DNA from 2 places in the Sphingomonas sp. GW821-FHT10F11 genome. Region 2 is predicted to be linked to the other one. Evidence: riboswitches for the same ligand, from Rfam matches in the RefSeq annotation. Region 2 holds a riboswitch; the other holds the start of a gene.
What was found. A riboswitch is a leader RNA that binds a small molecule or an ion and turns the genes downstream of it on or off. The one in region 2 is predicted to bind glycine.

Region 1 (15,170 bases), on a different contig from region 2:
AGCATGTCGTCGGTGTCGGCGAACAGATCGGCGAGCCGGTTATGGTAGCGATCGCGATCGGCGCCATCGCCCCGATCGAGCAGCGCCTCGATCAGGCAGGCCCGCATGCGGGACAATTCGGCACCATCGTCGTGAAAGCTGCGTACAGTGCGCAAAATCACGGTGTTGAGGGTAAGCGCCACGCCGCGGTCGATGCGGTCCGAGGTCGCGACCGTCCTCAGAATGTCCGCCAGCGTCAGCACGGCCGCGAAGGGGATGGCGCCGGGTGACTCGCGCCGTTCCGGGAATTGTCGGTGGATCGAGCCTTCGGGAAGGTGCTGGAACAGCTCGACCCAGCCGGTCACAATCTGGGTCAGCTCATACAGAAGGCGCGCGGCGCGGACCGGAAATTCGTCTTCCCGATCGATCCCTTCGCCACTGGAATCGTACCCAGTCTCCAGGCGGCGCGCAAAATGGCGCAGGAAGTAGAGCCACATGTGACCGCGCACGCCTTGCTCGGCGGCCGATCGCACCATGATGTCGAAGAACAGGATCGCGACATAGACGGGGTCGCGGAACTGCTCCTGTTCGAACCAGCCCTGATCGCCGTTGAGCCAAGTCCAATAGCCCGGACGCTCCTCGCCATCGAGGAGGCGCTCGACATAGCGTCCGATCCCGTTCCAAGTCGACAGTTGTTCGGCGCGTTGCGCGTCGGCGAACAGGAATCGCAGTAGTCGGTTACGCGCCGGGAGCGCATAGGCGAGCCCTTCGGAAACCTGGTTCGTTTCGATTTCGTGGTACAACGCGCTACCCGGCGTCGCGAGTAGCTTCGAAAGATAGCGCTCGCAAAAGTCGGCCGCGCCATAGGTCTCGCAGCCGATCAGCGCGATCCCGAAATAGGGGCGGCGCTCGGCGACGTAGTTGAGCAGTTTTGGCGCATTGAACAATATCTGCAGTATGTCGCTGGCGGCGGTCTCCGCGCGCCGGTGATCGGGCACGATATGCGCGAGCCACCGAATCGGTCGTGCCGCCAAGTCCGGCCAGTTCTCGCCGGAATATCGCCGCTCGCCGGGACGCCGCGTAAACCTCGCGAACGAATTGGGGTCGGTCGGGCCGAACTCCTCGAGCCAGTCGTGGAGTCGTTGCTGCCAGCAGCGCCGACGGCTCGCCTTGGCGAGCAACCTCATCCGCGGTTCGAGCAACTTGAGCGCGTCGCCGAACAGCTCTTCGTCGATCAGCTCGACCGCGAGCCGGGAGATTGCCGGCACGGTGCCCAGCGATGGCCGCCAGCGATTGTGGATGATCACCGACAGGACAAGCCAGGCGAACGCGATAACGAAGGCGAACTTGCGCGGCGCGCCGACCTCGCCCTCTGGCAGGATCAGCCAGCTGCACGCGGCCTCGCCCAGCCATCGCGGACAGGTTGGCGGCTGCACGTCGTAGAGCTCGATGCCGAGGATGACGCCGATCGCCATAAGGCCGAGCAGCCCCTGCGCCCGCCAGGCGAGCTCGAGCCGGAATCGCTGGACGGGCGGCAGTACGGCATAGATTGCGGCGAGCAATGCCAGCACTGTGAGGAAGCCGTCCAACGTCATGCCGAATTGCCTGTCGAACCATTCAATCGTTTCAAGACGTCAACTGTCGCCGTTTGCCGACGCCACATCAAGTGGGTGACACGGCGGCGGCGATCGAGACCGACGTTGCGTTCAACGGAGATCGCCTATCTGCGCGAGGAGGATTGGCTGCTTTCCGCCCGCGGTGATGTAAGAGCGGCCATTCCGCAACCGGCCCACTTCCAGCCATAACCGGAAGCGAACTCCAACAGGGTCGCTAGCAGCTTGCCGCGACCCAATGCCGCCGCAATCGTCCCATGACAGACATCACCGCCCCACCAACACCGATTCAAACTCCCGCCCCTTCGTGCTGGAATCTCCCGAACCATCAGGCCAGGCCGATCCGGAGCAGGCCGCCAAGTATCCGATACCCGCACAAAGAAAAGCGCGATGAAAAACCGATACCCCCTGCAAAATTCTGCAAGTAAAATGACAATAGTGTTGCAATACGCTGCGCCCGCCGAGTTCCACCATTCTCAGTCCCCACGCACCTCGCAACCTGCAATGTGCAATAATTCTCGCGCAGCCGCCAAGAACCGCTCGATTCTGCCCTGCTCGCAAGTGTCTCGCATAAATCGCCGGTTATTTGCCGGAATCGAACGCCCCCGCGCAAAGTCCGATAGATGTTCTGCCGCGATACTGCGCCACGGCTCCAACAGCCGGCACGATGACTATCGCACCGGCTGCCCGCCAATCGGCTGCATCCCGGATCGCCTGATGAATCGCGAAAATCGTGATCCAACCGTTTCGGCCACCGATCGATTCAACGGTGCCGCCAGATATGCGAAGGCGAGGCAGGATGGCGCGTGAGCATCATCCCCGCTCTTTCTCATGACCGATCCATTACCGCATCACCCGCGGCGCGACGGAGTGCCGGCGGTGCGACAGGAGAAAATGGGCCCTAGTAGGACCGCCCCACCAAAACCCGTTCCACCGCCGGCTCGCCGGTGAACAGGCACGCGCCATCGACCGCCGCCGCGTCCATCGGCGCGTTGCGGATCGTGAGCTTGAGCGCCTTCAGCCGCTCCACGACCTTGTCGAGCGCAACGCCGGTCGGCTTCGACCATTGCACCTCGACCCAGCCCGGGTTCTTCGCGCTCTCGACAAAGGCCCGCTCAAGCCCCGCAAAATCGGTCACGTCGCGGGCAATGCCCGCCTCGAGCCGCCCACGCGCCTCGGCATGCAGGCTCGCCTGGATGCTCTCCAGCATGCCGGCTGCCTCGGCGAGGAAATCGCCCTGCGGCACGACCTGGCTGTCGAGCTTGCCGTCCTCGCGATAAAGCCGGTCGCGCCGGACCACCGAGACATTCGCCCCGGCGACATCGCGCCCGCCGACCTCGACGATGATCGGCGCGCCCTTCTTCACCCAGCCCCAGCGCTTGGTCGCCGCCTTGGCCGGCTTGAGATCGAACAGCGCCCGCACCGGCTCGCCAAACGCCGATTTCTTCGCCAGCTCAGCCTGCAGAGCCTTGCAATAATCGACGATCGCCGCGTCCTCCGGCTGATCGCGCAGCATCGGCACGATCACGATCTGCCACGGCGCGATCCGCGGCGGCGCGCGCAGGCCGTCATCGTCGCCATGCACCATGATGATCGCGCCGATCAGCCGGGTCGTGACGCCCCAGCTCGTCGTATTGGCCAGTTCGAGTTCGCCAGCCGCATTCTGGAAGCGGATATCCTGCGCGCTGGCGAAATTGGTACCGAGGAAATGCGAGGTGCCCGCCTGGAGCGCCTTGCCGTCCTGCATCATCGCCTCGATCGAATAGGTCGCGACCGCGCCGGGGAAACGCTCATTCTCGGGCTTCTCGCCGGCGATGACGGGCAGCGCGAGGCAATCCTCCGCCAGGCTGCGATACACTTCGAGCATCTTCAGCGTTTCCTCGCGCGCCTCCTCGGCGGAGGCGTGGGCGGTGTGCCCCTCCTGCCAGAGGAACTCGGCGGTGCGCAGGAACATCCGCGTGCGCATCTCCCAGCGCACGACGTTCGCCCATTGGTTGACCAGCACCGGCAGGTCGCGCCACGACTGGATCCAGCGCGAGAAGGCGGCCCCGATGATCGTCTCGGATGTCGGCCGGACGACCAAAGGCTCTTCCAGCTTCGCGGTCGGATCGGGCATCAGCCCGCCCTTGCCGTCGCTCACCAGCCGATGATGCGTGACGACCGCCATTTCCTTGGCAAAGCCTTCGACATGCTCCGCCTCCTTCTCGAAATAGGAGAGCGGGATGAACAGCGGGAAATAGCAATTCTCATGGCCGGTCGCCTTGATCCGGTCGTCGAGCAGGCGCTGAATGCGTTCCCATATGCCGTACCCCCATGGCCGGATGACCATGCAGCCGCGCACGCCGGATTCCTCGGCGAGATCGGCTTCCGTGATGACGGACTGATACCATTCGGCGAAGTTCGCTTCGCGGGTGACGGGGAGTGCGCGCTTGATCATGCGAGGCCGGATAGCGGCTCCGGATTAATCCGTCACCCCGGACTTGTTCCGCGGCGCACTCTTCCGCAAGAGCGAGCGGCCTGATGAACGCCGACCGCATCCTTCCCGCCATCGCGCTGCGCCTCCTGTCGGTCGTGTGCCTCGCAACCATGGCGGCGCTGATCAAGCTGGTGGAGGCCCGCGGCGCGCGCCTGTCCGAAATCCTGTTCTTCCGCCAGCTGGTCGGCATCCCGCTGGTCGCGACGGTGATCGCGCTCGGCCCCGGCCTCGCCACGATCCGGACCGGCCAGTTCTCCGCCCATATCCTGCGCGCGGTGGTCGGGCTGATCAGCATGACCTGCCTGTTCAGCGCCGTGACCCTGCTGCCGCTTGCCGAATCGACGACGTTGCAATTCACCGTGCCGATCTTCGCCACGATCCTGGGCGCGCTGGTGCTGGGCGAGCCGACCGGCTGGCACCGCTGGCTCGCGGTCGCGGCCGGTTTCATCGGCGTGCTGATCGTCGCACGGCCGGGCACCGGGCATTTCGCCCTGTGGGGCACGGTGGCGGGCCTCGCCGCCGGGTTCCTGACCGCTGTCGTCTCGATCCAGCTCCGCCGGATCGGGCGGACGGAGAGCCCCACCACCACGGTCTTCTGGTTCGCGACGCTCTCGATGGTGCCGCTCAGCATCGTCTATGCCTTCGATCACCGGGCGCATTCGCCCGAGGTCTGGCTGTTGCTGATCGGCGTGGGCGTGGTCGGCAATCTCGGCCAGATCGCGCTGACCACCGCGCTCAAGCTTGGGCCTGTCTCGATCGTCGTCCCCATGGACTATTCGTCTTTGCTCTGGGCGACGCTCTACGGCTGGCTGCTGTTCGGCACTCTGCCTGGCCTCCCCACCTGGGTTGGCGCGCCGATCATCATCGGCAGCGGCCTCTATATCGTCTGGCGCGAACATGTCAGGCGACGGACCGAAACCGAACAGGCGATCGTTTAGGTTGCCTTCGCTACGCCCATCCCCGCATGATGGGCGCATAGTCGGGAGAGAAAGATGCAGGTTCATCCGGACAGCGCGAAGATCGGGTTTCCGCCGCCGCTCATCTATCTCGGCATATTGCTTCTGGGTTTCGCCTGGACCGGCCTGACCGGCCGGCTGGGCCCTGCGGGCACGCTCTCGATCTGGACGGGCGGCGCCTTCCTGCTGATGGGCGCGGGCGTTATCATCGCCGGCTCCGAACGATTCCGCAGCATGGGGACCGAGGTGAAACCCTGGCTTCCGGCAACGCGCCTGGTCACGACCGGCATCTACCGCTTCACCCGCAACCCGATGTATCTCGGCATGGCGATTCTCTATGTCGGGCTCGCCATCTTCTTCGACAGCTTCACGGCGCTGCTGTTGCTGCCTGTCGTGATCCTGCTGATCCGCACCCAGGTGATCGCCCGCGAGGAACGCTATCTGCTCGGCAAGTTCGGCGCGGATTATGTCGCCTACAAGAAAAGCGTTCCGCGCTGGTTCTAGGCCTTCGCGGCCCGCGCCTCGTCGAGCAGCCGCTTCGCACGCAGATACATCTCGACACGCTGCACGGCGAACAGGCCGAGCGCGAGGACGACGAGAATGTCGGTCAGCATCGCGACGTTGAGGTGCAACGCGCTGCTCCCCGCCTTCGCGGCGGCACGCAGCCCCACGATCACGAACAGGAAGGCGATGCCGGCCAGCGACGCCTTCTGATTGAGCTGGTGCGTCTCCGGATCGACGGTGATCCGCATCGTCTTGCCCCGCTGCCAGCCGAGCGCCGCACCGACCGCCAGCGCTAGGCCACACAACAGCCACCCGATCGGGCTCGGCGGATTCTGGACCAGCATCCAGGCGCAGACCAGCAGGTAGATCGCCGGGAAGATCCACAGCCGCTCGATCCTGAGCGGCCGAAGTTGACTCAGGCGCCGTGCGCGGAACGCGAAGACCAGGACGAAGATCGCCGTCGGGACTGCATATTGGATCCAGCCCTGTGGCTGGCCGGTATGAACCTGCATCCCTGTCCCCGCTCCGCGTCCCGTCAACCCGAGGCCGACAGCGATGCCCCGTGAGTGTGACGGGTTCGTGACCGCGATCGACCGCCCTATTCCGCCGCTTGCGCGAGTTCCTGGTCCTTCCACACCAGCACGGGCTTGCGCGCGGCCAGCGTCTCGTCGAGCCGGCTGCGCGGGGCGAAGTGCGGCGCGGACTTGAGCGCCACATCGCCCGCCTTGGCCCGTTCCGCCACCGATCGCAGCGCACCGATGAACTGGTCGAGCGCCGCCTTGCTCTCGGTCTCGGTCGGCTCGACCAGCATCGCGCCGTGCACCACCAGCGGGAAATACATGGTCATCGGATGATAACCCTCGTCGATCAGCCCCTTGGCGACGTCGATTGTCGAGAAGCCCTCGGCCAGGTTCGAATCCGAGAACAACGCCTCATGCATGCACGGCCCCGAGGCCCCGAACGGCGCGTCGAGCGTGCCGTCGAGCGAACGCAGGATATAGTTGGCGTTGAGCACCGCATCCTCGGCGACCTGGCGCAGGCCGTCCGCACCATGGCTGAGGATATAGGTCAGCGCCCGGGTGAACATGCCCATCTGGCCCTGGAACGCGACCATGCGGCCGAAGCTGCCGGCATGATGCTCCTCCGCGGTCTCCTCCTCGACGAGGTGGAAGCCGTCCGCCGTCTGCTCGACAAAGGGGAGCGGCGCATAGGGCGCCAGCGCTTCCGAGAACACCACCGGCCCCGAACCGGGCCCGCCGCCGCCATGCGGCGTGGAGAAGGTCTTGTGCAGGTTGATGTGCATCGCGTCGATACCGAGATCGCCCGGCCGGACTCGCCCGACGATCGCGTTGAAGTTGGCGCCGTCGCAATAGACCAGCCCGCCCGCTTCATGCACCGCGTCGGAGATCTTGCGCATGTCGCGCTCGAACAGGCCGCAGGTGTTGGGATTGGTGATCATCACGCCCGCCACGTCCGGCCCGAGCCGCGCGGTCAGCGCCGCCAGATCGACCCGGCCTTCGCCGGTCGCGGGGATATCCTCGACCGAATAGCCGGCGAAAGCCGCGGTCGCCGGATTGGTGCCATGCGCGCTCTCGGGCACCAGGATCACCTTGCGGTGCCCCTCGCCCCGCGCTTCCAGCGCGGCGCGGATCGCCAGGATGCCGCACAGCTCGCCATGAGCGCCCGCCTTGGGGCTCATCGCCACCGAATGCATGCCGGTCAGAGTCACCAGCCAATGGGCAAGCTGGTGGATCACCTCGAGCGCGCCCTGCACCGTATCGACCGGCGCCAGCGGGTGGATGTCGGCGAAACCGGGCAGCCGCGCCATCTTCTCGTTGAGCCGCGGGTTATGCTTCATCGTGCACGAGCCCAGCGGGAACAGGCCGAGATCGATCGCATAATTCTGCCGCGACAGGCGAGTGTAATGGCGCACCGCCTCGGGCTCGGACAGGCCGGGCAACCCGATCGGCGCTGTGCGTCCGAGAGTGCCGAGCCGTGACTCGACCTTGGCCGGGGCCGCAACCTCCACGCCGGTCGTCTCGGTCGAGCCGATCTCGAAGATCAGCGCTTCTTCCAGCATCAGTGCCTTGTTGCCGGTGAAGGTCGGCGCGGTGGCGGAACCGGCTTCGGGGCGCTCCGGGCGCCAGCCGCTTGCGTTGATCGTCATGCCAGCACCTCCTGGAGCGCGGAGGCAAATGTCTCGACATCCTCCATGGTGGTCGTTTCGGTCACCGCGACGACCAGGCCGTTCGCAAGATCGCCCTCGCCTGGATAGAGTCGTCCGAGCGACACGCCGGCCAGGATACCGCGATCCGCCAATGTGCGGACCACGGGCCGCGCCTCGACCGGCAGCTTCAGGGTGAATTCGTTGAAGAAGGCGGTGTTGACCAGTTCGACGCCCGGCACCTGCACCAGCCGCTCGGCAGCGGCCACGGCGCCGGCATGGTTGGTCTCGGCCAGCGCGCGCAGTCCGGCCTCGCCGAGCAGGGTCATGTGGATCGAGAAAGCCAGCGCACAGAGGCCCGAGTTGGTGCAGATGTTCGACGTCGCCTTTTCGCGGCGGATATGCTGCTCGCGGGTGGAAAGCGTCAGCACGAAGCCGCGGCGCCCGTCCGCGTCCTGCGTCTCGCCACAGAGCCGGCCCGGCATCTGGCGGACATATTTTTCCTTGCAGCCGAACAGCCCGACATAAGGGCCGCCGAACTGAAGCCCGACGCCGATCGACTGGCCCTCACCCACGACGATGTCGGCATCCATCTCGCCCGGCGCCTTGATCGCGCCCAGCGCCACCGGCTCCGTGACGACCGCGACCAGCAGCGCCTTCTTCGCGTGGCAGGCGGCGGCCAGCTCGGACAGGTCGGCGATGCGGCCAAGGATGTCCGGATACTGGACGACGACGCAGGAGGTGTCGTTGTCGATTCTCCCGATCAGGTCCGCGATGTCCGTCTCTGCCGACAGCGATGGCGTACCGGTTTCCAGCACGTCGCCGGTGAACTTCGCCATGGTCTTCGCGACCGAGACATAATGCGGATGAAGCCCGGTCGACAGGATTGCCTTGGCCCGCTTGGTCACCCGGCGCGCCATGCCGATCGCTTCCCAGCAGGCAGTCGAGCCATCGTACATCGAGGCGTTCGCCACATCGGTGCCGAGCAACCGCGCGACCTGGGTCTGGAACTCGAACAGCATCTGCAGCGTGCCCTGCGCGATCTCGGGCTGGTACGGCGTGTACGCCGTCAGATATTCGCCGCGCTGGATCAGGTGATCGACGCTCGCCGGCACATGATGCTTGTAGGCGCCGCAACCGAGGAAGAAGGGCGCGTCGCCCGCCGCCAAATTCTTGCGCGCCAGCGCCGACATATGGCGCTCGACCGCCAGCTCGCTGGCATGGCCGGGAAGGCCGTGGATCGGGCCGTCGAGCTGGGCGATGGCGGGCACATCGACAAACAGGTCATCGATCGACTTGGCACCGATCGTGGCGAGCATCGCCTGACGATCATTGTCGGTAAGGGGCAGGTAACGCATTCGCAGTCCTTCTCCCCTCCCCTGCAGGGGAGGGGCTTCGTTAGTTCAAAGCTTCGCGACGAAAGCGGCGTAGGCAGCCTCGTCCATCAGGCCGCTGAGTTCTTCCGGATCGCTGAGCGTCAGCTTGAAGAACCAGCCCTCGGCCTCGGGATCCTCGTTGACGAGCCCCGGATTGTCGCCCAGCGCCGCATTGCCCTCGAGCACCGTACCCGAAACCGGCGAATAGACGTCCGACGCGGCCTTGACCGATTCGACCACCGCGGCCTCGTCGCCCTTGCTCAGTTCCTTGCCCTCTGCGGGCACGTCGACGAACACGATGTCGCCGAGCTGGCTCTGCGCATAGTCGCTGATGCCGACCGTGCCGATGTCGCCGTCGACATCGACCCATTCATGATCTTCGGTGAAGTAACGGCTCATCTTACTTGCCTCCTGCTCGAACATAGCGGTGTGGAATTAGCGGCATCGCGGTGACGGTCGCCTGATGGACCTTGCCGCGCTGGGTTAGCTGGATGACGGTGCCAAGCGCGCTCATCGCGACAGGCACATAGGCCATGGCGATCGGCGCGCCGAAGCTCGGGGCGAAGCCGCCGCTGGTGACCTTGCCGACATCGGACCCGTCCGCGTCGACCACCGCCGCGCCTTCGCGCACCGGCTGGCGGCCTTCGACGACCAGGCCGACGCGCTTGACCACCGGGCCCTGCTCGCGCTCAAGCAGGATGCGCTCGGCGCCCATGAAATTGCCTTCCTCGCGCCGCCGCTTCGACAGGGCAAAGCCGAGATCGGCCATCACCGGCGTCGTCTCGGGGTCAAGGTCATGACCATAGAGCGGCAGGCCGGCCTCGAGCCGCAGCGAATCGCGCGCGCCGAGCCCGATCGGCTTCACTTCGGCTTCAGCGGTCAGCGCATTGGCCAGCGCCTCCGCTGCCTCGGCCGGCACCGATATCTCGAAGCCGTCCTCGCCGGTATAGCCCGAGCGGCTGATCCACAGCGGCGTGCCGTTCCACTCGAACGCGCCCGCGGTCATGAACACCAAAGCCTCGACGCCCGGCACCAGACGCGACAGCACATCGACTGCCTTGGGCCCCTGCAACGCGAGCAGCGCCTGCTCGTCCATGATGTTGATCGTGATGTCCTCGGGCAGGTGATCGAGGAGATAGGAGATGTCGTCATATTTGGTCGCGCCGTTGACGACCATGTAGATGCCGTCCTCGCGGCGCGTGACCATCAGGTCGTCGAGAATGCCGCCATTCTCGGCGAGCAGCAGCGAATAGCGCATCTTCGTAGGGGCAAGCCCCTTGATGTCGCCCGGCAGCAGCGCCTCGAGCGCGACGTCGGCGCCTTCTCCGGTGAAGAGGAGCTGGCCCATATGGCTGACGTCGAACAGGCCGGCGGACTCGCGGGTCCACAGATGCTCGGCCATGATGCCTTCATACTGGACGGGCATGTGATAGCCGGCGAATTCGACCATCCGGCCTTCCCGCGCACGGTGCCACGCATCGAGCGGCAGCGTCTGGATCTCGATTTCGGGGCCTTCGTTGTCGCTCAATGCCGATCTCCGTCACAAGGTGTCACGGCGTTACGCAGCGCATCGCACGCCGAGTATCGCCGCCCCCTCTGTCACGGGAACCTGAGAGCTTTCACCGCCCGCACGCGCAGGACAGCTTACCCCTTCGGTGGGCCGCGCGAACGTCGCTGCAGCCGCTTTCCAGAGTGTCGATAGCCCGCGCGGTCCGGTGTGCCTGAGAGATTCCGGGGCGGTTGCTCCTTCGGCGCCTCGGATCAGGGATTCCATGCCAAGCCATTGCTTTGACAAGGGTCCCACGTCCGGGGTCTCTCCCGCGCGTGCCTATGGAGGTTGCCCCCCATCGACACCCCGGTGTGACGCGGCGCAGCATGCGAGTCAATTGGGCTTGGCGGTGCTTTTACCTAAAGCATCAATTTGGCGGCGCGGCGCCGCCAACCGTCATACAGCAGCTCCATACCGGCGAGTTCGGCGAGTGCCCCCGGGTCCTTGCGATGGTCGCCGGCGATGAGCAGGCCGAATACCCGGCGCACCGTCCAGTCGGGCAGGGGCCGCTCGACCATCGACAGCAGATCGCCCGGCTCGGCCGCCCCCTCTTCGATCACGCGGTAATACCAGCCACTACGGCGCTCCTTGACCATCAGCGCAGGAAGCGCCGGCCAGTGCAGTCTTTCGCCCTGCTTCCAGCAGGGCTGCCGCCCCTGGCTGATCTCGATCAGCGCGCTGCCCAGGCGGAAACGGTCGCCGATGCAGACCTGCTCCTCGATCAGCCCGCGCGTCGCAATATTCTCGCCAAAGGCGCCCGGGCCGACGAGCACCGAATCGTCCGCCCTGCCCTCGCCCCAGCGTGCATAATGGTCGTGCGGATAATGGTGCAGCGCCTTGTCCGGCCCGCCATGCACGCTGGGATCGGCCTGCTCGTCGCCTTCCAGCCCGAGAAAACCGATCTTCACCGGCCCTTTCACCGGCGACTTGGCAATGGCGCTGTTTTCACCCCGCGCGAGATACCGGGCCTTGCCTGCAAGCAGGGCAAAGGCCCGCACCTCGGTCATCGGGTCGCGTTGTACTTGAGCTGATCGTCGGTCAGCTGGAAACCGACCAGCGCCTCGAAGGTCGCGCGCAGCACCGCCTGGCGAATCTCGGGCCGGGTCAGCGGGTCGACCGCGGCGTCGCTGCCGCCGGCCTTGCGCTTCTCGGTCAGCTTCTTGCGGACATCGTCCGACAGGCTGGCCGCGGCGCGCGAAATGGTGCTGCTCGCCTGGCCGCTGGCCGTCGCGCGGTCCTGCCCGGCATTGAAGTGTACCGAGACATGGCCGACGCGCTTGGCGATCACGGCGGTGCCGCCGCGTACGACGGTGATGAAATAGGGCAGGTTCACATCGCGCGCCGTGTCGGTGCGGGCGCGGCGGGCCTGGATATCGAAGGTGACGGTAGTGACGATGTCGTCGGTCGCATCGGCGCAGGTGGAGCGCACATTGGTCATCACCGCGGCCACGTCGATCGCCGTCGCGGCGGTGCTGGTCGGCGGATCGAACAGGGTGATGTCACCGGTCGCCGCGGGGACGCCGACGCTGGGGCACGCCGAGCGGATCGCCGTGATGCCGCCGGTTTCGTCGATGTCTCCGGTGGTGGAGCAGCCGCCTGCCAGCAGCATCAGGATGGCGGGAACGGCAATTTTCCGGGCTGTCACGGGCACACGCACCTTATCACATAGGAAGGGGCCTCGCGCTCGCGCGCACCGGCCCCGGAACGATGCGCACCATAGGAACCGGCTTTCGCGCACGCAAGCAATCGCGTAGAGCGCTCCGTAATGACCGATCTCCGCAAACCGCCGCTCGAACTGCTCATCGCCGCTCCACGCGGCTTCTGTGCAGGTGTCGATCGCGCGATCCAGATCGTCGAGCTGGCGATCGAGAAATATGGCGCGCCGGTCTATGTCCGGCATGAGATCGTCCACAACAAATTCGTCGTCGATGCGCTGCGCGCCAAGGGCGCGGTGTTCGTCGAGGGGCTTGACGAGGTGCCGGACGGCGTGCCCGTGGTATTCTCCGCGCACGGCGTGCCCAAGGCGGTGCCGACCAAGGCGGCCAAGCGTGGCCTTGCCTATCTCGATGCCACCTGCCCGCTCGTCTCGAAGGTGCACCGCCAGGCCGAGCGGCTGGTCGCGGCCGGCCGCCACATCGTCTTCATCGGACACAAGGGCCATCCCGAGGTGATCGGCACCTTCGGCCAGGTCCCAGAAGGATCAATGTCGCTGGTCGAAACCATCGCCGATGTCGAGACGATGCAGCCAGGCGACCCCGACAACCTCGCTTTCCTGACTCAGACGACCCTGTCGGTCGACGATACCGCCGCCATCGTCGAGGCGCTGCAGCGCCGCTTCCCTGCGATCCAGGCGCCGCGTGGCGAGGATATCTGCTATGCCACGTCGAACCGTCAGGCAGCGGTCAAGAAGATCGCCGGTGCCTGTGACGCGATGCTGGTGATCGGCGCGCCCAACTCCTCCAACTCGGTTCGGCTGGTCGAGGTGGCGCTACGCGAAGGGACCCCGGCCGTCCTGGTCCAGCGCGCGGGCGATCTGGATTTCGACTTTCTCGAAGGCGTCCGGACGCTCGGCATCACGGCCGGAGCGTCGGCCCCGGAAGTCCTGGTCCGCGAACTCGTCGATCGGCTTTCGGAACGTTTCGAGATCAGCGAGTACGAAGTCGAGACGACGCGCGAGACGATCTCTTTCAAGCTGCCCCGCGGCCTCGAAGTCGTCGCAGCCTAGATCGAATGGCTGTCTATACGCAGGTTTCGGCGGAGGCGCTTGGCGCCTTCCTGTCGGGTTTCGACCATGGCGAGCTGGTCTCCGCCAAGGGCATCGCGGAGGGCGTCGAGAACAGCAATTACCTGGTCGACACGACCTGGGGCCGGTTCATCCTGACGCTTTACGAGAAGCGCGTGCATCTGGACGACCTGCCCTTCTTCTTCTCGATGATCGATCATCTCGGAAAGCACGACTTGCCGGTGCCGCGCGCGCTGCCCGATCGTGACGGTACGGTGATCCACCAGCTCGAAGGCCGGCCGGCCTGCCTGATCGAGTTCCTGACCGGCGTCTCGGTCTCGCACCCGACCATCGCCCAGGCGTTTGCCGCCGGGACCGCCATGGGCCGGATGCACGAGGCGCTGACGGATTTCCCCCTGACTCGCACGAATTCGATGGGTGTCGACACCTGGCGCCCGCTGTTCGAACGCTGCGGCCGCGATCTCGACGGCATCGCGCCCGGCCTGTACGACGATGTCGGCTTCGCGCTCGACGCCGTCCTCGATGCCTGGCCGGCCCATCTTCCGGTCGGGGCGATCCATGCGGACCTGTTCCCCGACAATGTCCTGATGCGCGGCGATGCCGTGACCGGGCTGATCGACTTCTATTTCGCCTGCACCGACATCCGCGCCTATGACCTCGCCGTGATGCATACCGCTTGGTCGTTCGACACGACGGGCAGCAGGGCCGACTGGGCGGTCGGGCGGGCGCTGATCGAGGGATATGGCCAGTCGATCGATCTCACGCCCGACGAACGGGCCGCGCTGATCCATCTCGCCAAGGGCGCCTGCATCCGTTTCCTGCTGTCGCGCGCCTGGGATTGGCTCAACACCCCGGCTGACGCCCTGGTGACGCGCAAGGACCCCCTCGCCTATCTACGCCGCCTGAAGGCCTATGCGGCGCGCACGACCCCGCTGGATATTGCATGACCGAGCTGACCAAAGTCGAAATCGCCACCGATGGCGCCTGCAAGGGCAATCCGGGCCCGGGCGGTTGGGGCGCGATCATCCGCTCCGGCACCAGCGAGCGCGAGCTGGCGGGCGGCGAGAAGCTGACCACCAACAACCGCATGGAGCTGACCGCGGCGATCGAGGGGCTGAACGCGCTCAAGCGGCCGTGCCATGTCACGCTGTCGACCGACAGCCGCTACGTCATGGACGGCCTGACCAAATGGATCAAAGGCTGGCAGAAGAATGGCTGGAAGACCGCCGCGAAGCAGCCGGTCAAGAACGCCGACCTCTGGCAGGCGCTGCTCGCCGCCGCCAAGCCGCACCGCATCGAATGGGTGTGGGTAAAGGGCCATGCCGGCCACCCGGACAATGAGCGGGCCGACAAGCTGGCCAGCGACGCCGCGGTGGCGGCGGGACGGGGTTAGCCCCTCCGCAGCCCCACCGTCACCTCGGACCAGTTCCGGGGTCCATCGGGCCTCAAAACAAAACGGCAACGGGCTGGCGCAGCATCCGCAAACGTCCCGCCTTGATTCAACATACCGCCCGATCATGCCATTACCCGGCAATGACCGCCCTCGCCCACATCCCCAATCCCGTCATTCGATCGAAGCCGCACGCCCCAGCACCGACGCGTCGATTCCCTGTTCCGCGCCCGGCATTTCCCTGTTCCGTGTCGTTGATTTCCCTGTTCCACAGGAACAGGGAATTGCCATTCAACACCTTGATTTCGCTACAAGGTTCGCGCGAAAATCAACCATAAACAGGCCTGAAAATAAAAAAATTCCCTGTTCCGCCCTCGGAACAGGGAATTTCGGTCTTCCTGTCATCGATCCTAGCGCGCC
Region 2 (15,170 bases):
AGCATCATTCCAACATCGTCCCATGGCAGATGGCGGCAGAACGCGTCGGTGCGGTGATCGACGTCATCCCGCTGACCGCCGACCACCGCATCGATCTCGACGCGATGGCCGCAATGATCACGCCCGCGCACAAGCTGGTTGCGCTCGCTCATGTCTCGAACGTGCTCGGATCTCTGCTGGACGCAAAGCGCGCCGCCGATATCGCGCACTCGGCCGGCGCGAAGATCCTGCTCGACGGCTGCCAGGCAGTGCCGCGCATGGCCGTGGATGTCGCCGCGCTCGACTGCGACTTCTACGTCTTCTCCGGCCACAAGCTCTACGGCCCGACCGGCATCGGCGTGCTCTGGGCGCGGCCCGAGTTGCTCGAGGCGATGCCGCCTTATCAGGGTGGCGGGTCGATGATCGACCGGGTCACCTTCGCAAAGACCACCTACGCGCCACCGCCGGGACGGTTCGAGGCAGGCACGCCGCATATCGTTGGCGCACTCGGCCTGCATGCGGCGATCGAGTATGTCGAGCGGATCGGCCTCGATGCGATCCATGCGCACGAGACAGCTCTGGTCGCAAAGACGCGAGAGGCGCTGTCGCAGATCAACTCGGTCACGCTCTACGGCCCCGAGGATTCGGCGGGAATCGTCAGCTTCTCGATTCTGGGGGTGCATCCGCACGACGTCGGCACCATCTTGGACGAGGAGCGGGTCGCGATCCGTGCCGGGCACCATTGCGCGCAGCCATTGATGGAGGCGCTCGGTGTGCCGGCGACGGCGCGGGCAAGCTTCGGCGTGTATAACGGCGCGGCGGACGTGGATGCGCTGGTGCGCGGGATCGAACGGGTAACGAGGATCTTCGGATGAACGAAGAGCGTAAGATTGTGGTTGAAGAAGTGGACTCGGTCGAGGCGCCGCCCAAGGCGCGCGTCGATGGCGGAGTGACGGAGACGTTCGAACGCAAGCGCGACTATCTGGAGGGTTTCCTCTCGCAGAAGCCGCAGGGCTTGCCTTCGGGCGAACCGGGCGGCGCGCTGTATGAGGCGGTCGTCGACGCGCTCAAGGAAATCTACGATCCGGAAATCCCGGTGAACATCTACGATCTCGGCCTGATCTACGGCGTCGAGGTGACGGATGAGGGCCATGCGGTGGTGACGATGACGCTCACCACGCCGCATTGCCCGGTCGCCGAATCCATGCCCGCCGAGGTCGAGCTGCGCGTCGGCTCGGTCCCGGGCGTCGGCACGGCGGACGTCAATCTCGTCTGGGATCCGCCATGGGATCCGCAGAAGATGTCGGACGATGCGAAGCTCGAACTGGGGATGCTGTAATGGCGACCACCGCACGCGTGCGCCCAGCGGCGCTGATCCTGACCCCGACCGCTGAGGCGCGGATCACGGAACTGATGGCCAAGGCGCCCGAGGGCACGATCGGCGTGAAGCTCTCGACCCCGCGTCGCGGCTGCTCGGGGCTCGCTTATTCGGTCGACTATGTCACCGAGGCGAAGCCGTTCGACGAACGCATCGACACGCCCGGCGGCACCTTGTTCGTCGATGGCGGATCGATCCTGTATCTGATCGGATCGACCATGAACTGGGTCGAGGACGATTTCACCGCCGGCTTCGTGTTCCAGAACCCCAACGCCAAGGGCGAATGCGGCTGCGGCGAGAGCTTTACGGTTTAAGGTTGATCTCCCGACCCCCGTTCGTTTCGAGCGAAGTCGAGAAACCAGGCCTGGCGCTCCCTCAATGTTTCTCGGCTTCGCTCGAAACGAACGGAGAGAGATGATTGGATCTGGGCAAATCGATATCGGGCGGCATCGATTCAAAGTTTCGATCGGCCATGGCAATGTGAAAGTCGGATCGGATTTTCGGGTGCGGTTCCGCTCTTTCTCAGGTTGAATATGCAAAACTGCCCAGCGCCGGCGTCAGCCTGTTCCACGACATCCCCACCTGTTATCCACCTGTTCCGCACCTGTTATTCGATTAACAGGTGGCGGCTTTCATCGCTTTGAGAATGCACGAGAAAATCGAACGATTTCTCCAACATAACAGGTGCGAAAAAAATAATCAGGAAATAACAGGTAAAACAGGTGCCTCGGGAGGCATCCCCGGCGCTATCCGTCCGACTCCTGGGCCGGCTTCTTCCGCATCAGCGCCGTCCGCAGACACGAACAGACCTCTTCGTCCCGCTGGTTGATCATTCGGTGCCGAAACGTCACCAGCCCGGCGTCAGACCGCGACTTGCTTTCGCGCAGCTCCACCACTTCGGTCTCGCACCGCAAGGTATCGCCGATGAACACGGGTTTCGGCATCACCAGCTTGTCATACCCCAGGTTCGCCACCAGCGTGCCGAGCGTCGTATCGCCAACCGACACCCCGACCATCAACGCGAACGTGAAGGTGCCGTTGACGACGATCCGCCCGAACTCGGTCGCGCCGGCGTACTCGGCGTCGAGGTGAAGCGGCTGCGGATTATGGGTGAGGGTGGACATCAGCAGATTGTCGGTTTCGGTCACCGTGCGCCGGATCTCATGGACGATCCGGTCGCCCACCTGCCATTCGTCATAGAACCTGCCGGCCATCAGCCCATGCCTCCCAGGGTGCGTCCCGCCGTCCAGCCGCCATCGGCCGGTAGCACCACGCCCGAGACATAGCGCGCATAGTCGGAGGCGAGGAACAGGCAGACATCGGCGACATCGTCGACCGTGCCCATCCGCCCCAGCGGCACCGACTTCGCCGATCGCGCCTTGGCCTCAGGCGTGGGCGCCAGCCGCTCCATACCCTCGGTGCCGGCGATCGGTCCCGGCGAGACCGAGTTCACCCGCACGCCTTCCGGCCCCCATTCGATCGCAAGCGTCTTGGTGATCATGTCGACCCCGGCCTTGGCCGCGCAGACATGGACCTGGAACGGCGTGGCGATGAACGCCTGGGGCGCCGAGATGTTGATGATGCTCGCGCCCGGCTTGGTCAGATGCTCGTACGCGGCGCGCATCACATGGAAGGTGCCGAGCGTGTCGATCTCGGTCACGGCTTTGAAGCCGTTGGAGCTGAGCATCGCCGCCGCGACAGGGAAGTTGCCCGCCGCGCCCGACACCAGCACGTCGATCATGCCGCGTTGCGCGCGGAAATCGTCGATCGCGGCCTTCACCGCATCATAGTCGCGCACGTCGAGGCTGTAGCCGAGCGCTGGCGTATTCTCCGAGAGTGCCGCGACCGCCGCGTCGACCTTGTCCTGGCTGCGGCTGGCAACGGCCAGCTTCGCCCCGCACCGCGCAAAGGATTTGGCGATGCCCAGGTTGATCCCGCTGGTCCCGCCGAACACCATCACGGTCTTGCCGGTGAAATCGAAGCCGTCGGCCATATCCATCCCCTGTTGTTTTTTCAGAGCTTCAGCTTGAACCCGGCATGGCTCTTGTTCCAGCCCATCTGCTCGTAGAAGCGATGCGCATCGGTTCGCGTCGACATCGAGGTAAGCTGCGCCATATGGCAGCCCCGCTCGCGGAACAGCGCGACCGCCCATTCGATCATCTGCTTGCCGAGCCCCTGGCCGCGCAGATCGCTCGCGATCCGCACAGCCTCGATCTGCCCGCGCCATCCGCCGCGAAAGGCGATGCCGGGCAGGAAGCTCAGCTGCATCGTGCCGACCACCACCCCGTCGAGTTCCGCCACGACCTGCATCTGGTTCGGATCGGCGGCGATCGCCTTGAACGCGGCGAGATAACGCGGATCGAGCGGCAGGCTCGCATCCTCACGCCCCTTGCTCTGCTCGTCGTCATCGAGCAGTCCGACGATCGTGGGGAGATCGTCAGCGGTGGCGGTGCGGAAGATGACGCTCATTAGGCTCGCTCGATCCGCGCAAGCACCGCGCCCTCGCTCACCTGCCCGCCAGTCTCTGCGCTCAACTCCGCCACGGTCCCGTCGAACGGCGCGACGAGGCTATGCTCCATCTTCATCGCTTCGAGCGTGAGCAGCTTCTGGCCCTTGGTGACGGTCTCGCCCGCCGTCACTTCGACTGCGATGATCCGGCCGGGCATGGGCGAGAGGATCGCGCCGTCGGCGGCGGCGCCCGCGGCGCCTGCACCCTCAGCACGATAGGGCCGGGTCTCGAATGCGGCACCATTCTCGAAGAGCGTAGTAGACTGGCCGATCTGAACATAGCCCGGATTGTCGTCGAAATAGGAGCTGCGTCCCCATTCTCCGACATAATCGACCTGCGTCGCACGGCCATCGACGGCCAACCAAACGCGACGATTGACCGGTGCATTCAGCCGGAAGCCGAGCATTCCGCGCAACCGATCGAAATCCGGATCGCCGACTCGGCCGATCACGAAATCGTCATGGAATATCGCCTGGTCGGCCGCCGCCTGGAGCAACGCTGGCCCGGGCTGGGGCGCGCTTGTCAGACCCTCCGCGTGATCGGCGATGAAGCCGGTCGTCATATCGCCCGCCGCGAAGGCCGGTTCCTTCAGCAGCCGTGCGAGGAACCAGGCATTGGTCTTCACCGGTTCGCACATCACATGCGCGCAGCCTTCGGCAAGATCGCTCAACACCTGGTCGCGCGTTTTCGCATGAGCGACGAGTTTCGCAATCATCGGATCGTAAAAGGGGGAAATCGCATCGCCTTCTTCGACGCCCGTTTCGATCCGCAGATCTTGTGGTAGCCACAGATAATCCAGCGGCCCGGTGGACGGGAGGAATCCGGTTGCGGGATTCTCGGCATAGAGCCGCGCCTCCATCGCCCAGCCATTGATGGCCAACTCATCCTGCCGCTTCGGCAGTGGCTCGCCCGACGCCACCCGCAACTGCCACTCGACCAGATCCTGCCCGGTGATCTCCTCGGTCACCGGATGCTCGACCTGAAGCCGCGTATTCATCTCCATGAACCAGATGCGGTCGGCACGCAGGCCTTCGCTGGCATCGGCGATGAACTCGATCGTGCCGGCGCCGACATAGTCGACTGCCTTGGCCGCCTTTACCGCCGCGGCGCAGATCGCTTCCCGCGTCGCCTCGTCCATGCCGGGGGCGGGGGCCTCCTCGATCACTTTCTGGTGGCGGCGCTGCAGCGAGCAGTCGCGCTCGAACAGGTGGACGACATTGCCATGGCTGTCGCCGAACACCTGCACCTCGATGTGCCGCGGCGAGAGGATGTATTTCTCGATCAGCACCTGGCTGTTGCCGAAAGAGGACGCCGCCTCGCGCTGGCAGGAGAGCAGCGCATCGGCGAAATCCTCCGGCGCGTCGACCCGGCGCATGCCCTTGCCGCCACCGCCAGCGACCGCCTTGATCAGCACCGGATAGCCGACTGCTGCGGCCTCTGCCGCGAGCCGTTCGGGCGACTGATCCTCACCGAGATAGCCCGGCGTAACCGGCACGCCGGCGGCGATCATCCGTTCCTTGGCGGCATCCTTCAGCCCCATCGCGCGGATGCTGGCGGGGTTCGGGCCGACCCAGACGATGCCGGCATCGATCACTGCCTGCGCGAAGTCGGCATTCTCCGACAGGAAGCCGTAACCGGGATGGATCGCCTCGGCCCCCGTCTGCTTGGCGGCGGCGATGATCTTCTCGCCCACCAGATAGCTTTCGCGCGCCGGGGAGGGCCCGATATGCACTGCCTCATCGGCCTGGCGCACATGCAGCGCCTTCGCATCCGCGTCTGAATAGACCGCGACGGTACGTACGCCCATTGCCCGCGCGGTGCGGATGATCCGGCAGGCGATCTCGCCGCGATTGGCGATGAGGAGGGACTTGATCACGCGCCCATTCCTTCGCAGCCGACGGTCTCGACCGTCCAGGTGATGTTCTGAATCTTCCAGCTCCCCGCATCGCGCACGAGATCGAAATGCTGGTGCCCGCAATGCCGCACCTTGCCGTCGATCGCGAAAGTGTACCGCCCCCGCACCATGGCCATCTCGCCATCGACCCGCACCATCGGATCGATCATCCGTTCCTCATATTTCTCAGGGCCAGGCGTCGCGGCGGCATAGGCATCCAGCGCGGCGTTGCGGACCTTGGTGGTGCCGTCCGCCGCGACCATGATCACGGTCGCGGTGCCGGTGGGGCGCAGCTGGGCGCGAACGGCCGCTTCGTCGCGCGCCGACACCCCGGCGAGCGCTGCCTCGACGGTCGCCAGGACCTTCTTGCCTTCGTCAGGGCCCGATGCCGCAAGGGCGAGGAACAGCAGCAAGGACAAATCAGCCCTCGCAACCCGTGGCGCGCGCGGACCAGGTGATGTTGACGATCTTCCACGCCCCGGCCTCGCGCGCCAGGTCGAAATGGTCGACGCCGCAATGATGCGCCTTGCCGTCGATGAAGAAGGTATAGGGCGCCCAGACCATCGCGATGTCGCCGTCGATCTCGATCGCGGGATTGCTGATGCGCTCCTCATATTTCTCGGGGCCGGGTTTGACGCCCGCGGCGAACTCGGCCCAGCTCATATGGCGGACCGTGCGCGTGCCGTTGGGCGCTTCATTGGCGACGGTGGCGCCGCCATCGGGGCGGAGTTGCGCGAGGATCGCCGCGGAATCGCGCGCGGCGAGGCCTGCGAACAACGCGTTGATCGGCGCCATCACTGCGCCTTCGTCGGTGCCGGGGGGCGGCAGGCCGGTGCCCTTGGGCATTGGCTGCATCGGCGTGACCTGGGCGAGAAGGGCAAGGATCAGGGACATTGAATATCTCCGGACAAAAATTCCTCCCCGGAACGGGGAGGGGGACCGCTCGAGTGGTGGAGGGGCTGGTCGGGGGTAACGCTCGCCACAATAAAAGCGACCACGGCCGCCACATCATCGAGAACGGCCTGAGCCGGGATTCGAACCACCCGAACACCCTCACGAGCAAGCCAGGCATCGCGAAGCTGATCCTTCGCTGGCTTGTCGCCGCGCCCATGCGCTTCGCCATCAACCTCGATCGCCACTTTCGCGCTCGCGCAGAAGAAATCGAGTACATAGCCGCCGGCCGGATGCTGGTGACGAAACTTCAGGCCTCCTGGCCGCGTGCGTAGCGCGGTCCAGAGCAGGACTTCAGGCAAGGTCATCTCCTTGCGCAAGCGTCGTGCAAGGCGGACGGTCTGAGCAGGCCCGGTCAGCACGTCCCAAGCCCCTCCACCATCCTACGGATGGTCCCCCTCCCCGTGCCGGGGAGGAATTGCCGAGTAACGTTTGTCATCACATCCTGAAGACGCCGAACGACGCCTTTTCCGGAACGGGCGCGTTCAAGGTCGCCGCAAACGCCAGCCCGAGCACGTCGCGCGTCTGCGCCGGATCGATGATGCCGTCGTCCCACAGCCGCGCGGTCGCGTGCCAGGGATTACCCTCGTCCTCGTACTTCTGGCGGATCGGCGCCTTGAACGCTTCGGCCTGTTCCTCGCTCCAGCTCTCCGCATCGCGGTGCACCGTCGCAAGCACGCTTGCGGCCTGCTCGCCGCCCATCACGCTGATCCGGCTGTTGGGCCAGGAGAAGAGGAAGCGCGGCGAATAGGCCCGCCCGCACATGCCGTAATTCCCCGCGCCGAAGCTGCCGCCGATCAGCACGGTGATCTTCGGCACGCTCGCCGTCGCCACCGCGGTCACGAGCTTGGCGCCATGCTTGGCGATGCCCTCCGCCTCATAGCGCCCGCCGACCATGAAGCCCGAGATGTTCTGCAGGAACAGCAATGGAATGCGCCGCTGGCACGCCAGCTCGATGAAATGCGCGCCCTTCACCGCGCTCTCCGAGAACAGCACGCCGTTATTGGCGAGGATCGCGACCGGCATGCCCCAGATATGCGCAAAGCCGCACACCAGGCTCGAGCCATAAAGCGCCTTGAACTCATGGAACTCGGATCCGTCGACCAGCCGCGCGATCACCTCATGCACATCATACGGTGCGCGGACATCGGACGGGATGATCCCGTACAGCTCCTCGGCATCGAACTTCGGCGCGCGCGGCTCCTTCAGCGCGATGTCGGGTTTCCGGTTCTCGGGCAAAGTCGAGACGATGTCGCGCACGATGGTCAGCGCATGCTCGTCATTCTCGGCGACATGGTCGACCACGCCGGACTTGCGGCCATGAGTCTCTGCGCCGCCAAGCTCCTCGGCCGAGATCACCTCGCCCGTCGCGGCCTTCACCAGCGGTGGGCCTGCCAGGAAGATCGTGCCCTGGTTACGCACGATCACCGTCTCGTCGGACATGGCGGGCACGTAAGCACCGCCCGCGGTGCAGCTGCCCATCACGCAGGCGATCTGCGGGATGCCCTTGGCCGACATGTTCGCCTGGTTGAAGAAGATCCGCCCGAAATGGTCGCGGTCGGGGAACACCTCGGCCTGGTGCGGCAGGTTGGCGCCGCCCGAATCGACCAGATAGATGCAGGGCAGGCGGTTCGCCTCGGCAATCTCCTGCGCGCGCAGATGCTTCTTCACGGTCAGCGGATAATAGGTCCCGCCCTTCACCGTGGCGTCGTTGCAGACGATCATCACCTGCCGCCCGGAAACCCGGCCGATGCCCACGATCATGCCCGCGCCGGGCACCTCGTCGTCATACAGCCCGTTCGCGACGAGTTGCCCGATCTCCAGAAAGGGCGATCCGGGATCGAGCAGCCGCTCGACTCGGTCGCGTGGGAGCAGTTTGCCGCGCGAGGCATGTCGTTCACGACTTTTCTCGCTGCCGCCAAGCGCCGTCCGCGCGACGTCCGCACGGAGTCGCTCGGCCAGGGCGCGGTTGTGCGCTGCGTTGGCGCGGAAGGTCTCGCTCTCCGGCGATAGCTTGGTGTCGAGAGCCGGCGCGCTCATGTTTTCATCCTCATCTTGGCCCCTGACTAGACAGCGATCGCGGGAATGGGAAGCGACGCTCGCGGCATAAAGCTGAGCCGAGCGGCGTTCGCGAGAGGCGGCGTTGGTATCTGGTGTAACCGAAAACACGGGTGTATCCCCCGCGCCATACACCCTGGAGAGGTCTATCACATGAAGCGTTCAACGATTTTTCTCGCTGCCCTGCTCGCCACCACTGCCTGCACCCAGAGCGCAACGACGCCGGTTGCCGGCACTGCGATCGGCGTCGACGTGGCGGGCATCGACAAGGCCGTCAAACCCGGCGACGATTTCGACGAATATGCCAATGGCGGCTGGCGCGCGAAGACCGAGATCCCGGCCGACCGGTCGAGCACCGGCATCTTCCTCCAGGTATTCAACATCGCCGAAGGCCGCAACGCGCAGCTGATCGCCGAGGCTGCCAAGGCCAATGCCGCCGCCGGCACCGACCAGCGCAAGATCGCCGATTTCTACAACGCCTATCTGGATACGGCCGGCATCGAGAAGCGTGGCCTCGCCCCGATCAAGCCGGAACTCGATGCGATCGCCGCGATCGCCGACAAGGGAGCGCTGGCCAAGGCGCTCGGCGCCGATCTGCGCGCCGATGTCGATCCGCTCAACGCGACCAACTACCGCACCGAGCATCTGTTCGGCCTGTTCGTCACCCAGGCGCTCGATAACCCCAGCCAGACCGTGCCCTATCTGCTCCAGGGCGGCATCGGCCTGCCCGAGCGCGATTATTATGTCTCGGCCAAGCCCGAGATGGCGCAGCTCCGCACGGCCTATAAGGCCTATATTACCAAGGTCTTCGGCCTGGCCGGGCTGAGCGACCCGGCCGCGCGCGCCGACCGGGTGATGGCACTCGAGACCAAGATCGCCGGCGCCCATGCCGGCTATATCGAGAGCCAGGACGTCCACAAGGCGAACAACCCGTGGAAGCAGGCCGACTTCGCCAAGAAGGCGCCGGGCCTGGACTGGAATGCCTTCTTCTCCGGCGCGGGCCTGTCGGGCCAGCAGGATTTCATCGTCTGGCATCCCGCCCCGACCGCGAAGCTCTCCGCGCTGGTCGCGAGCGAGCCGCTCGAGGCGTGGCAGGACTGGATGGCCTTCCACCATCTCAACACCGTCACCGCGGTGCTGCCCAAGGCGTTCGACGACGCGTCGTTCGACTTCTACGGCAAGACTCTGGCCGGCACGCAGCAGCCGCGGCCCCGCGACAAGAGGGCGATCGGCGCGGTGAACAACAGCCTGGGCGACGCGGTCGGCCAGATCTATGTCGCCAAATTCTTCCCCGCCTCGTCCAAGACGGACATCCAGGGCATGGTGAAGAACATCCTCGCCGCCTTTGACAAGCGCGTCGAGAACCTGACCTGGATGGCGCCCGCGACCAAGGCCGAAGCGCGCAAGAAGATCGAGACGATGCGCGTGGGCGTCGGCTATCCCGACACCTGGCGCAATTACGGATCGTTGGAGATCAAGGGCGACGATGCACTGGGCAATCTCCAGCGGGCGCGGCTCGCGGAGTACAAGCATCAGCTCGGCAAGATCGGCAAGGCGCCGGACAAGGGCGAGTGGTGGATGACGCCGCAGACCGTCAATGCGGTCAACCTGCCGCTGCAGAATTCGCTCAACTTCCCGGCGGCGATCCTCGAGGCGCCCTTCTACGATCCCAAGGCGGACGCAGCGGCGAATTACGGGTCGATCGGCGCAGTGATCGGCCATGAGATCAGCCACAGCTTCGACAATACCGGCGCCGAGTTCGATTCGAGCGGCAAGCTGCGCAACTGGTGGACCCCCGCCGATTTCGCGCATTTCAAGGAGCAGAGCGCGGCACTCGCAAGGCAATATGACGCCTATGAGCCGCTCCCCGGCCTTCACCTCAACGGCGAGCAGACCTTGGGCGAGAATATCGCCGACGTGGCCGGCCTGACCGCAGCGTACGAGGCATATCGCGCCTCGCTCGGCGGCAGGGAGGCGCCGGTGATCGGCGGGCTGACCGGCGACCAGCGCTTCATGCTCGCCTTCGCCCAGAGCTGGCGTGAGAAGACCCGCGAAAAGTCGGTGCGGCAGCAGGTCGCGACTGACGGCCATTCGCCAGGCGCCTTCCGCGCGCAGACGGTGCGCAATCTCGATGCGTGGTACAAGGCGTTCGACGTGCAGCCGGGCCAGAAGCTGTATCTGGAACCCAATGCGCGCGTGAAGGTCTGGTAGAAAGAAGGAAAGGGCGGACCATGCTGTTGATCGGACAATATGATTCGCCCTTCGTCCGCCGCGTCGCAGTGACGTTGAAGCTCTACGATCTGCCCTATCGCCACGCGCCCCTCTCGGCGTTCGGCGATGTCGAGGAGATCGCGCGCTACAACCCGCTGCGCCGCGTGCCGACCCTGGTCTATGAGGACGGCGTCGCGCTGACCGACAGCAGCGCGATCGTCGATGCGCTCGACGAGATGGTCGGCCCCGACCGCGCCTTCCTCACCCGGCGCGGCGACGATCGCCGCGCGATGCTCCGCACCTGCGCCTTTGCCGCCGGCGTCGCCGAAAAGGCGGTCAGCCTTGTCTATGAACGTGCCTTCCGAGACGGGCACAAGATGTGGGTCGAACGCTGCCGCGCCCAGGTGATCGACACGCTCGACCTGCTCGAACGCGAGCGGGCCGCCGCGAAGGACCCATGGTTGCTCGGCGAGACGATGAGCCATGCCGATGTCCTGCTCGGGACGATGCACCGCTTCGTCGGTGAGGCGCTGGCCGATCAGTTCGTCATGGACGGCTGGGTCGCGCTCGCCGAGCACGCCGCGCGGTGCGAGGGGCTCCCCGAGTTCGCGGCCGCCTATCAGGCGTTCAAGCTGACCTTGCCGGACTAGAAGAGCCTGCCGCGCCGTTGACTTGCGCGCGGCGCAGGCTCAGGTAACGGCCGTCGCACGGGAGAGATCGGCCTTGGCCGGCGCCGAAGGAGCAACCGCCCCGGAAACTCTCAGGCAAAAGGACCGCGCGACACAGACACTCTGGAGAGTGGTGCCACGGCACCCGCCGACGGGATAACGATCTCAGGCAAAGGGACAGAGGGGGCATGCAACGGCGCTCGCAGCGCCTGACAGGAGCATGCCTTTGTGACCCCGACCGCGACCTCGACTCTTCCGGACCCGCGTCATCGCCCGATCAGCATCGCCGAGATGTTCACCATCGGCATCGGCCCGTCGAGTTCTCACACGGTCGGCCCAATGCGCGCCGCGGCGGATTTCGCACGGACCATCCTGGCCTTGCCGGAGCCTGCGATAAAGATCGGCTGTAGCCTGTACGGATCGCTCGCATTGACCGGCATCGGGCACGGCACCGATATCGCGGTCCTGCTCGGGCTCGCCGGATGGGAACCGGAGACGGTCGATCCCGAAGCGGCGGCGGCAATGGTTGCCGGCTTCCGCGCTGACAATGCGCTGCCGCTGGGGCGAGGCGCCGGAGACGGAGGGTATCCGGTCGAGCTGGACGGTAAAGGCGGCATCGATTTCCACCCCGAACGCTTCGAACCCGAACATCCCAATGCGCTCGATCTGACCGCCTGGTTCCCAGACGGCACGGCCCACACATCACGCTATTATTCGGTCGGCGGCGGCACGATCCGGCGCGGCGGCGAGCGGCTGGAGCTCGGCAACATCGCGGTGCGTCATCCCTTCACCTCGGGCGACGAGCTGCTGGTCGCGGCGGAGGCCGAGCATATCTCGATCAGCGAGCTGGTCCGCCGCAACGACACCGCCTGGCGCACGGCCGCTGAAACCGACGCGCTGCTCGACGGCGTGGCCGATGCGATGCGCGCCTGCATCGATCGGGGCATGGTGAAGGACGGCATATTGCCCGGCGGCCTCAGCGTCCGCCGCCGCGCCAAGGGATTGCACGAAGCGCTGATCTCCCGCTCGGAACGCGGCGCGCCGTCGCACACGATCCAGTGGGTCAGCCTCTGGGCGCTCGCGGTGAACGAAGAGAATGCGGCGGGCGGGCGTGTGGTGACCGCTCCGACCAATGGCGCCGCCGGCATCATTCCCGCGGTGATCCGCTATTACGAAACCTTCGAGGGCCCTGCAACGCGCGAGGGCATCCGCATCTTCCTGTCGACCGCGGCGGCGATCGGCATGCTCTACAAGACCCGCGCCTCGATCTCGGCGGCCGAGATGGGCTGCCAGGGCGAGGTCGGCGTGGCGTGTTCGATGGCCGCCGCCGGCCTTGCTGCCGTACTCGGCGCCACCAATGCCCAGATCGAGAATGCCGCCGAGATCGGCATCGAACATAATCTCGGGCTCACCTGCGATCCGATCGGCGGGCTCGTCCAGGTGCCCTGCATCGAGCGCAACGCGATGGGCGCGGTGAAGGCGATCAACGCGGCCTATCTCGCGCTCGACGGTGATGGCACACATATCGTCAGCCTCGACCAGGCGATCGAGACGATGCGCCAGACCGGCGAGGACATGCGCTCCAAATACAAGGAGACTAGTCTGGGCGGACTCGCGGTCAACGTGGTCGAATGCTGACGGGTTAGCCCCTCAATAGTCCTTCGAATAGCGCAGGTTGATCGCTGTCCCGTTCGATCCGCCGGTCTGGCTCAAGATGCTGAGCACCTTGGACAGCGCGATCTCGATCTGGGTCGCGGTGAAGCCGCGCGTATCGGTGACGATCTCCACATAGATGTCGTTGGAGATGTACTTGCCGGCCGCGACGGAGGTCCCGCGCCCGGTCGCCTCGTCCGCACCAAGCACCCGCAACCGGTCGATGCCCGAGGCGGAGCGCAGCTTGCCCAGCGGGTTCAGCCCGCCGCCCGATCCCCGCAGCGAATTCAGCGCTGAGGCAAGCTGGATGGCTTGCATCGGCGACAGCTCGGTTACCGAATTGCCGAACAGGATGCGCGAGAGCAACTCGTCCTGCGGCAGGCTGGGCGAGGAGCTGAAGGTGATCTGGGGGTTCTGCGCCCGGCCGGCGATGTTGATCGTGATCGCGGTGCCCGAAAGGGTCGCGGTCGCCCGCATCGACAAGGTCGGGTTCGAGACCGCGCCGCCCTCGAACCGGATGACGCTGTCCTGGTCGAGATCGAAGCGCTTGCCGGCGAAATTGTAGGTTCCGCGCACCAGATCGACATTGCCGACCACCTCCGGCGTGGCAGATGTACCGCCGACCCGCAGGTCGGCGCTCCATTCGCTCTCCAGCCCCATGCCGGTGACGAACAGGCGGTTGTCGGCATGGATGCGCAGGTCGAGCTTGAACAGGCTGGGCACGCCCGCCGCCGCCGCGGCGGCATCGCGCGCTGCTTGGGCGCGGCTGATGCCCTTGCGGCGCACACCCTGCAATTCGGCGACCTCGGCCGCGCCCTGGCGAATGATCTCGTACCGCACCTCGGGCAGGTTGAGCGTGCCCGAGATCAGCCCGCCATTCGCCTTGCTGTTGGTCACCGCGATCTCGCCCGACACGGTAGCACCGAGCGCGTCGCTGCGCGCGAGCTGCGCATTGCTAAGGGTCAAGCGGACATTGATCGGGAAACCGGCGTCCGATCCGAACCCGACGCTACCGCGTGCGGAAACACTGCCCTTGCCGGCACGCCCATTGAACTCGCTGATCTCGAACCGGTCGTTGGTGAAGCGCCCGGTCAGCTTGATCGCGCTGACGCGGGTGCCATAGGTCTCATTGTCATAGGCGAGTGCATTGGCGCGGATCAGCCCGGTCAGTTGCGGGCTGGCAAGGCGGCCAGAGAAATCCGCGGCGATGCCGATCTGCCCGGTCAGCGTCTGGTTCGCCAGGCCGGCCAGGCTCCACAGCACATCGGCCGGTCCGTTATAGCGAATGCCGCCACCGAGCGGCGCGTCCATCAATGCCGTCATCCAGTCGCCGCCACCCACTGGCTGCAGCCGCACCTGCGCCCGCCCGATCGTCGCGCCGCCGCGCTTGATCAGCGCGGCGAGCGTGCCGCCTTCGGGACGGAGTGTGCCGAGTGCCGAGATGTCGACCGGAGTCGACACGACCGCCGCGCCGGAGCGGGTGAAGCTGCGGATATCAATGCGCAGATCGGCACGGGGCACGCCCGATCCGGCCTGGACATAGTCGAGGCTGCCGGTCGCCCGGCCGCCGATACCCGCGCCGGCGGCGAAGGTGTTGAGGATCGCGAGGTCGAAATTGTCGAAGCGCGACTGGAACTCGAGCGTCTTGCCATAACGCCCGGCGACACGGACCTGGCCCTGCGGTACGACGATCGCGACGGGGGCGAGCACATAGGTGCCGCGCTCGTTGCGGATCACCGCCGGCCGGGCGAGGTGGAACGCCACCGTGCCGACCTGGCCCTGCGCCGCGACGCGGTACAGGTCGGGCGAGAGCTGGGCATTGGCGGCGATGCGGAAGCTCGCGCCGCTCTGGCCGTTCGCGACGAGCTG

Region 1: linked by a shared signal. The riboswitch ahead of gcvT (glycine cleavage system aminomethyltransferase GcvT) and the one ahead of AC1RT8_RS21065 (L-serine ammonia-lyase) in region 2 are both predicted to bind glycine.

The regions. Positions count from the first base shown of each region.
Region 1 covers NZ_JBXASH010000001.1:749,899-765,068, forward strand. Annotated here, with positions in the region: gene AC1RT8_RS03655 (hypothetical protein) at 1-1,574, opposite strand, end outside; gene AC1RT8_RS03660 (aminoacyl--tRNA ligase-related protein) at 2,494-4,029, opposite strand; gene AC1RT8_RS03665 (DMT family transporter) at 4,113-5,006, shown strand; gene AC1RT8_RS03670 (methyltransferase family protein) at 5,061-5,528, shown strand; gene AC1RT8_RS03675 (CcdC protein domain-containing protein) at 5,525-6,040, opposite strand; gene gcvPB (aminomethyl-transferring glycine dehydrogenase subunit GcvPB) at 6,127-7,695, opposite strand; gene gcvPA (aminomethyl-transferring glycine dehydrogenase subunit GcvPA) at 7,692-9,050, opposite strand; gene gcvH (glycine cleavage system protein GcvH) at 9,096-9,467, opposite strand; gene gcvT (glycine cleavage system aminomethyltransferase GcvT) at 9,469-10,596, opposite strand; glycine riboswitch at 10,767-10,899, opposite strand; gene AC1RT8_RS03700 (MOSC domain-containing protein) at 10,977-11,624, opposite strand; gene AC1RT8_RS03705 (hypothetical protein) at 11,621-12,226, opposite strand; gene ispH (4-hydroxy-3-methylbut-2-enyl diphosphate reductase) at 12,383-13,342, shown strand; gene thrB (homoserine kinase) at 13,348-14,307, shown strand; gene rnhA (ribonuclease HI) at 14,304-14,753, shown strand.
Region 2 covers NZ_JBXASH010000009.1:33,357-48,526, reverse strand. Annotated here, with positions in the region: gene AC1RT8_RS21130 (cysteine desulfurase) at 1-854, shown strand, start outside; gene AC1RT8_RS21125 (SUF system Fe-S cluster assembly protein) at 851-1,318, shown strand; gene AC1RT8_RS21120 (HesB/IscA family protein) at 1,318-1,671, shown strand; gene AC1RT8_RS21115 (MaoC family dehydratase) at 2,104-2,571, opposite strand; gene AC1RT8_RS21110 (SDR family oxidoreductase) at 2,571-3,350, opposite strand; gene AC1RT8_RS21105 (GNAT family N-acetyltransferase) at 3,371-3,826, opposite strand; gene AC1RT8_RS21100 (acetyl/propionyl/methylcrotonyl-CoA carboxylase subunit alpha) at 3,826-5,742, opposite strand; gene AC1RT8_RS21095 (DUF4440 domain-containing protein) at 5,739-6,179, opposite strand; gene AC1RT8_RS21090 (nuclear transport factor 2 family protein) at 6,181-6,654, opposite strand; gene AC1RT8_RS21085 (endonuclease domain-containing protein) at 6,645-7,073, opposite strand; gene AC1RT8_RS21080 (carboxyl transferase domain-containing protein) at 7,150-8,751, opposite strand; gene AC1RT8_RS21075 (M13 family metallopeptidase) at 8,923-10,980, shown strand; gene AC1RT8_RS21070 (glutathione S-transferase family protein) at 11,001-11,630, shown strand; glycine riboswitch at 11,679-11,766, shown strand; glycine riboswitch at 11,768-11,833, shown strand; gene AC1RT8_RS21065 (L-serine ammonia-lyase) at 11,877-13,286, shown strand; gene AC1RT8_RS21060 (translocation/assembly module TamB domain-containing protein) at 13,299-15,170, opposite strand, start outside.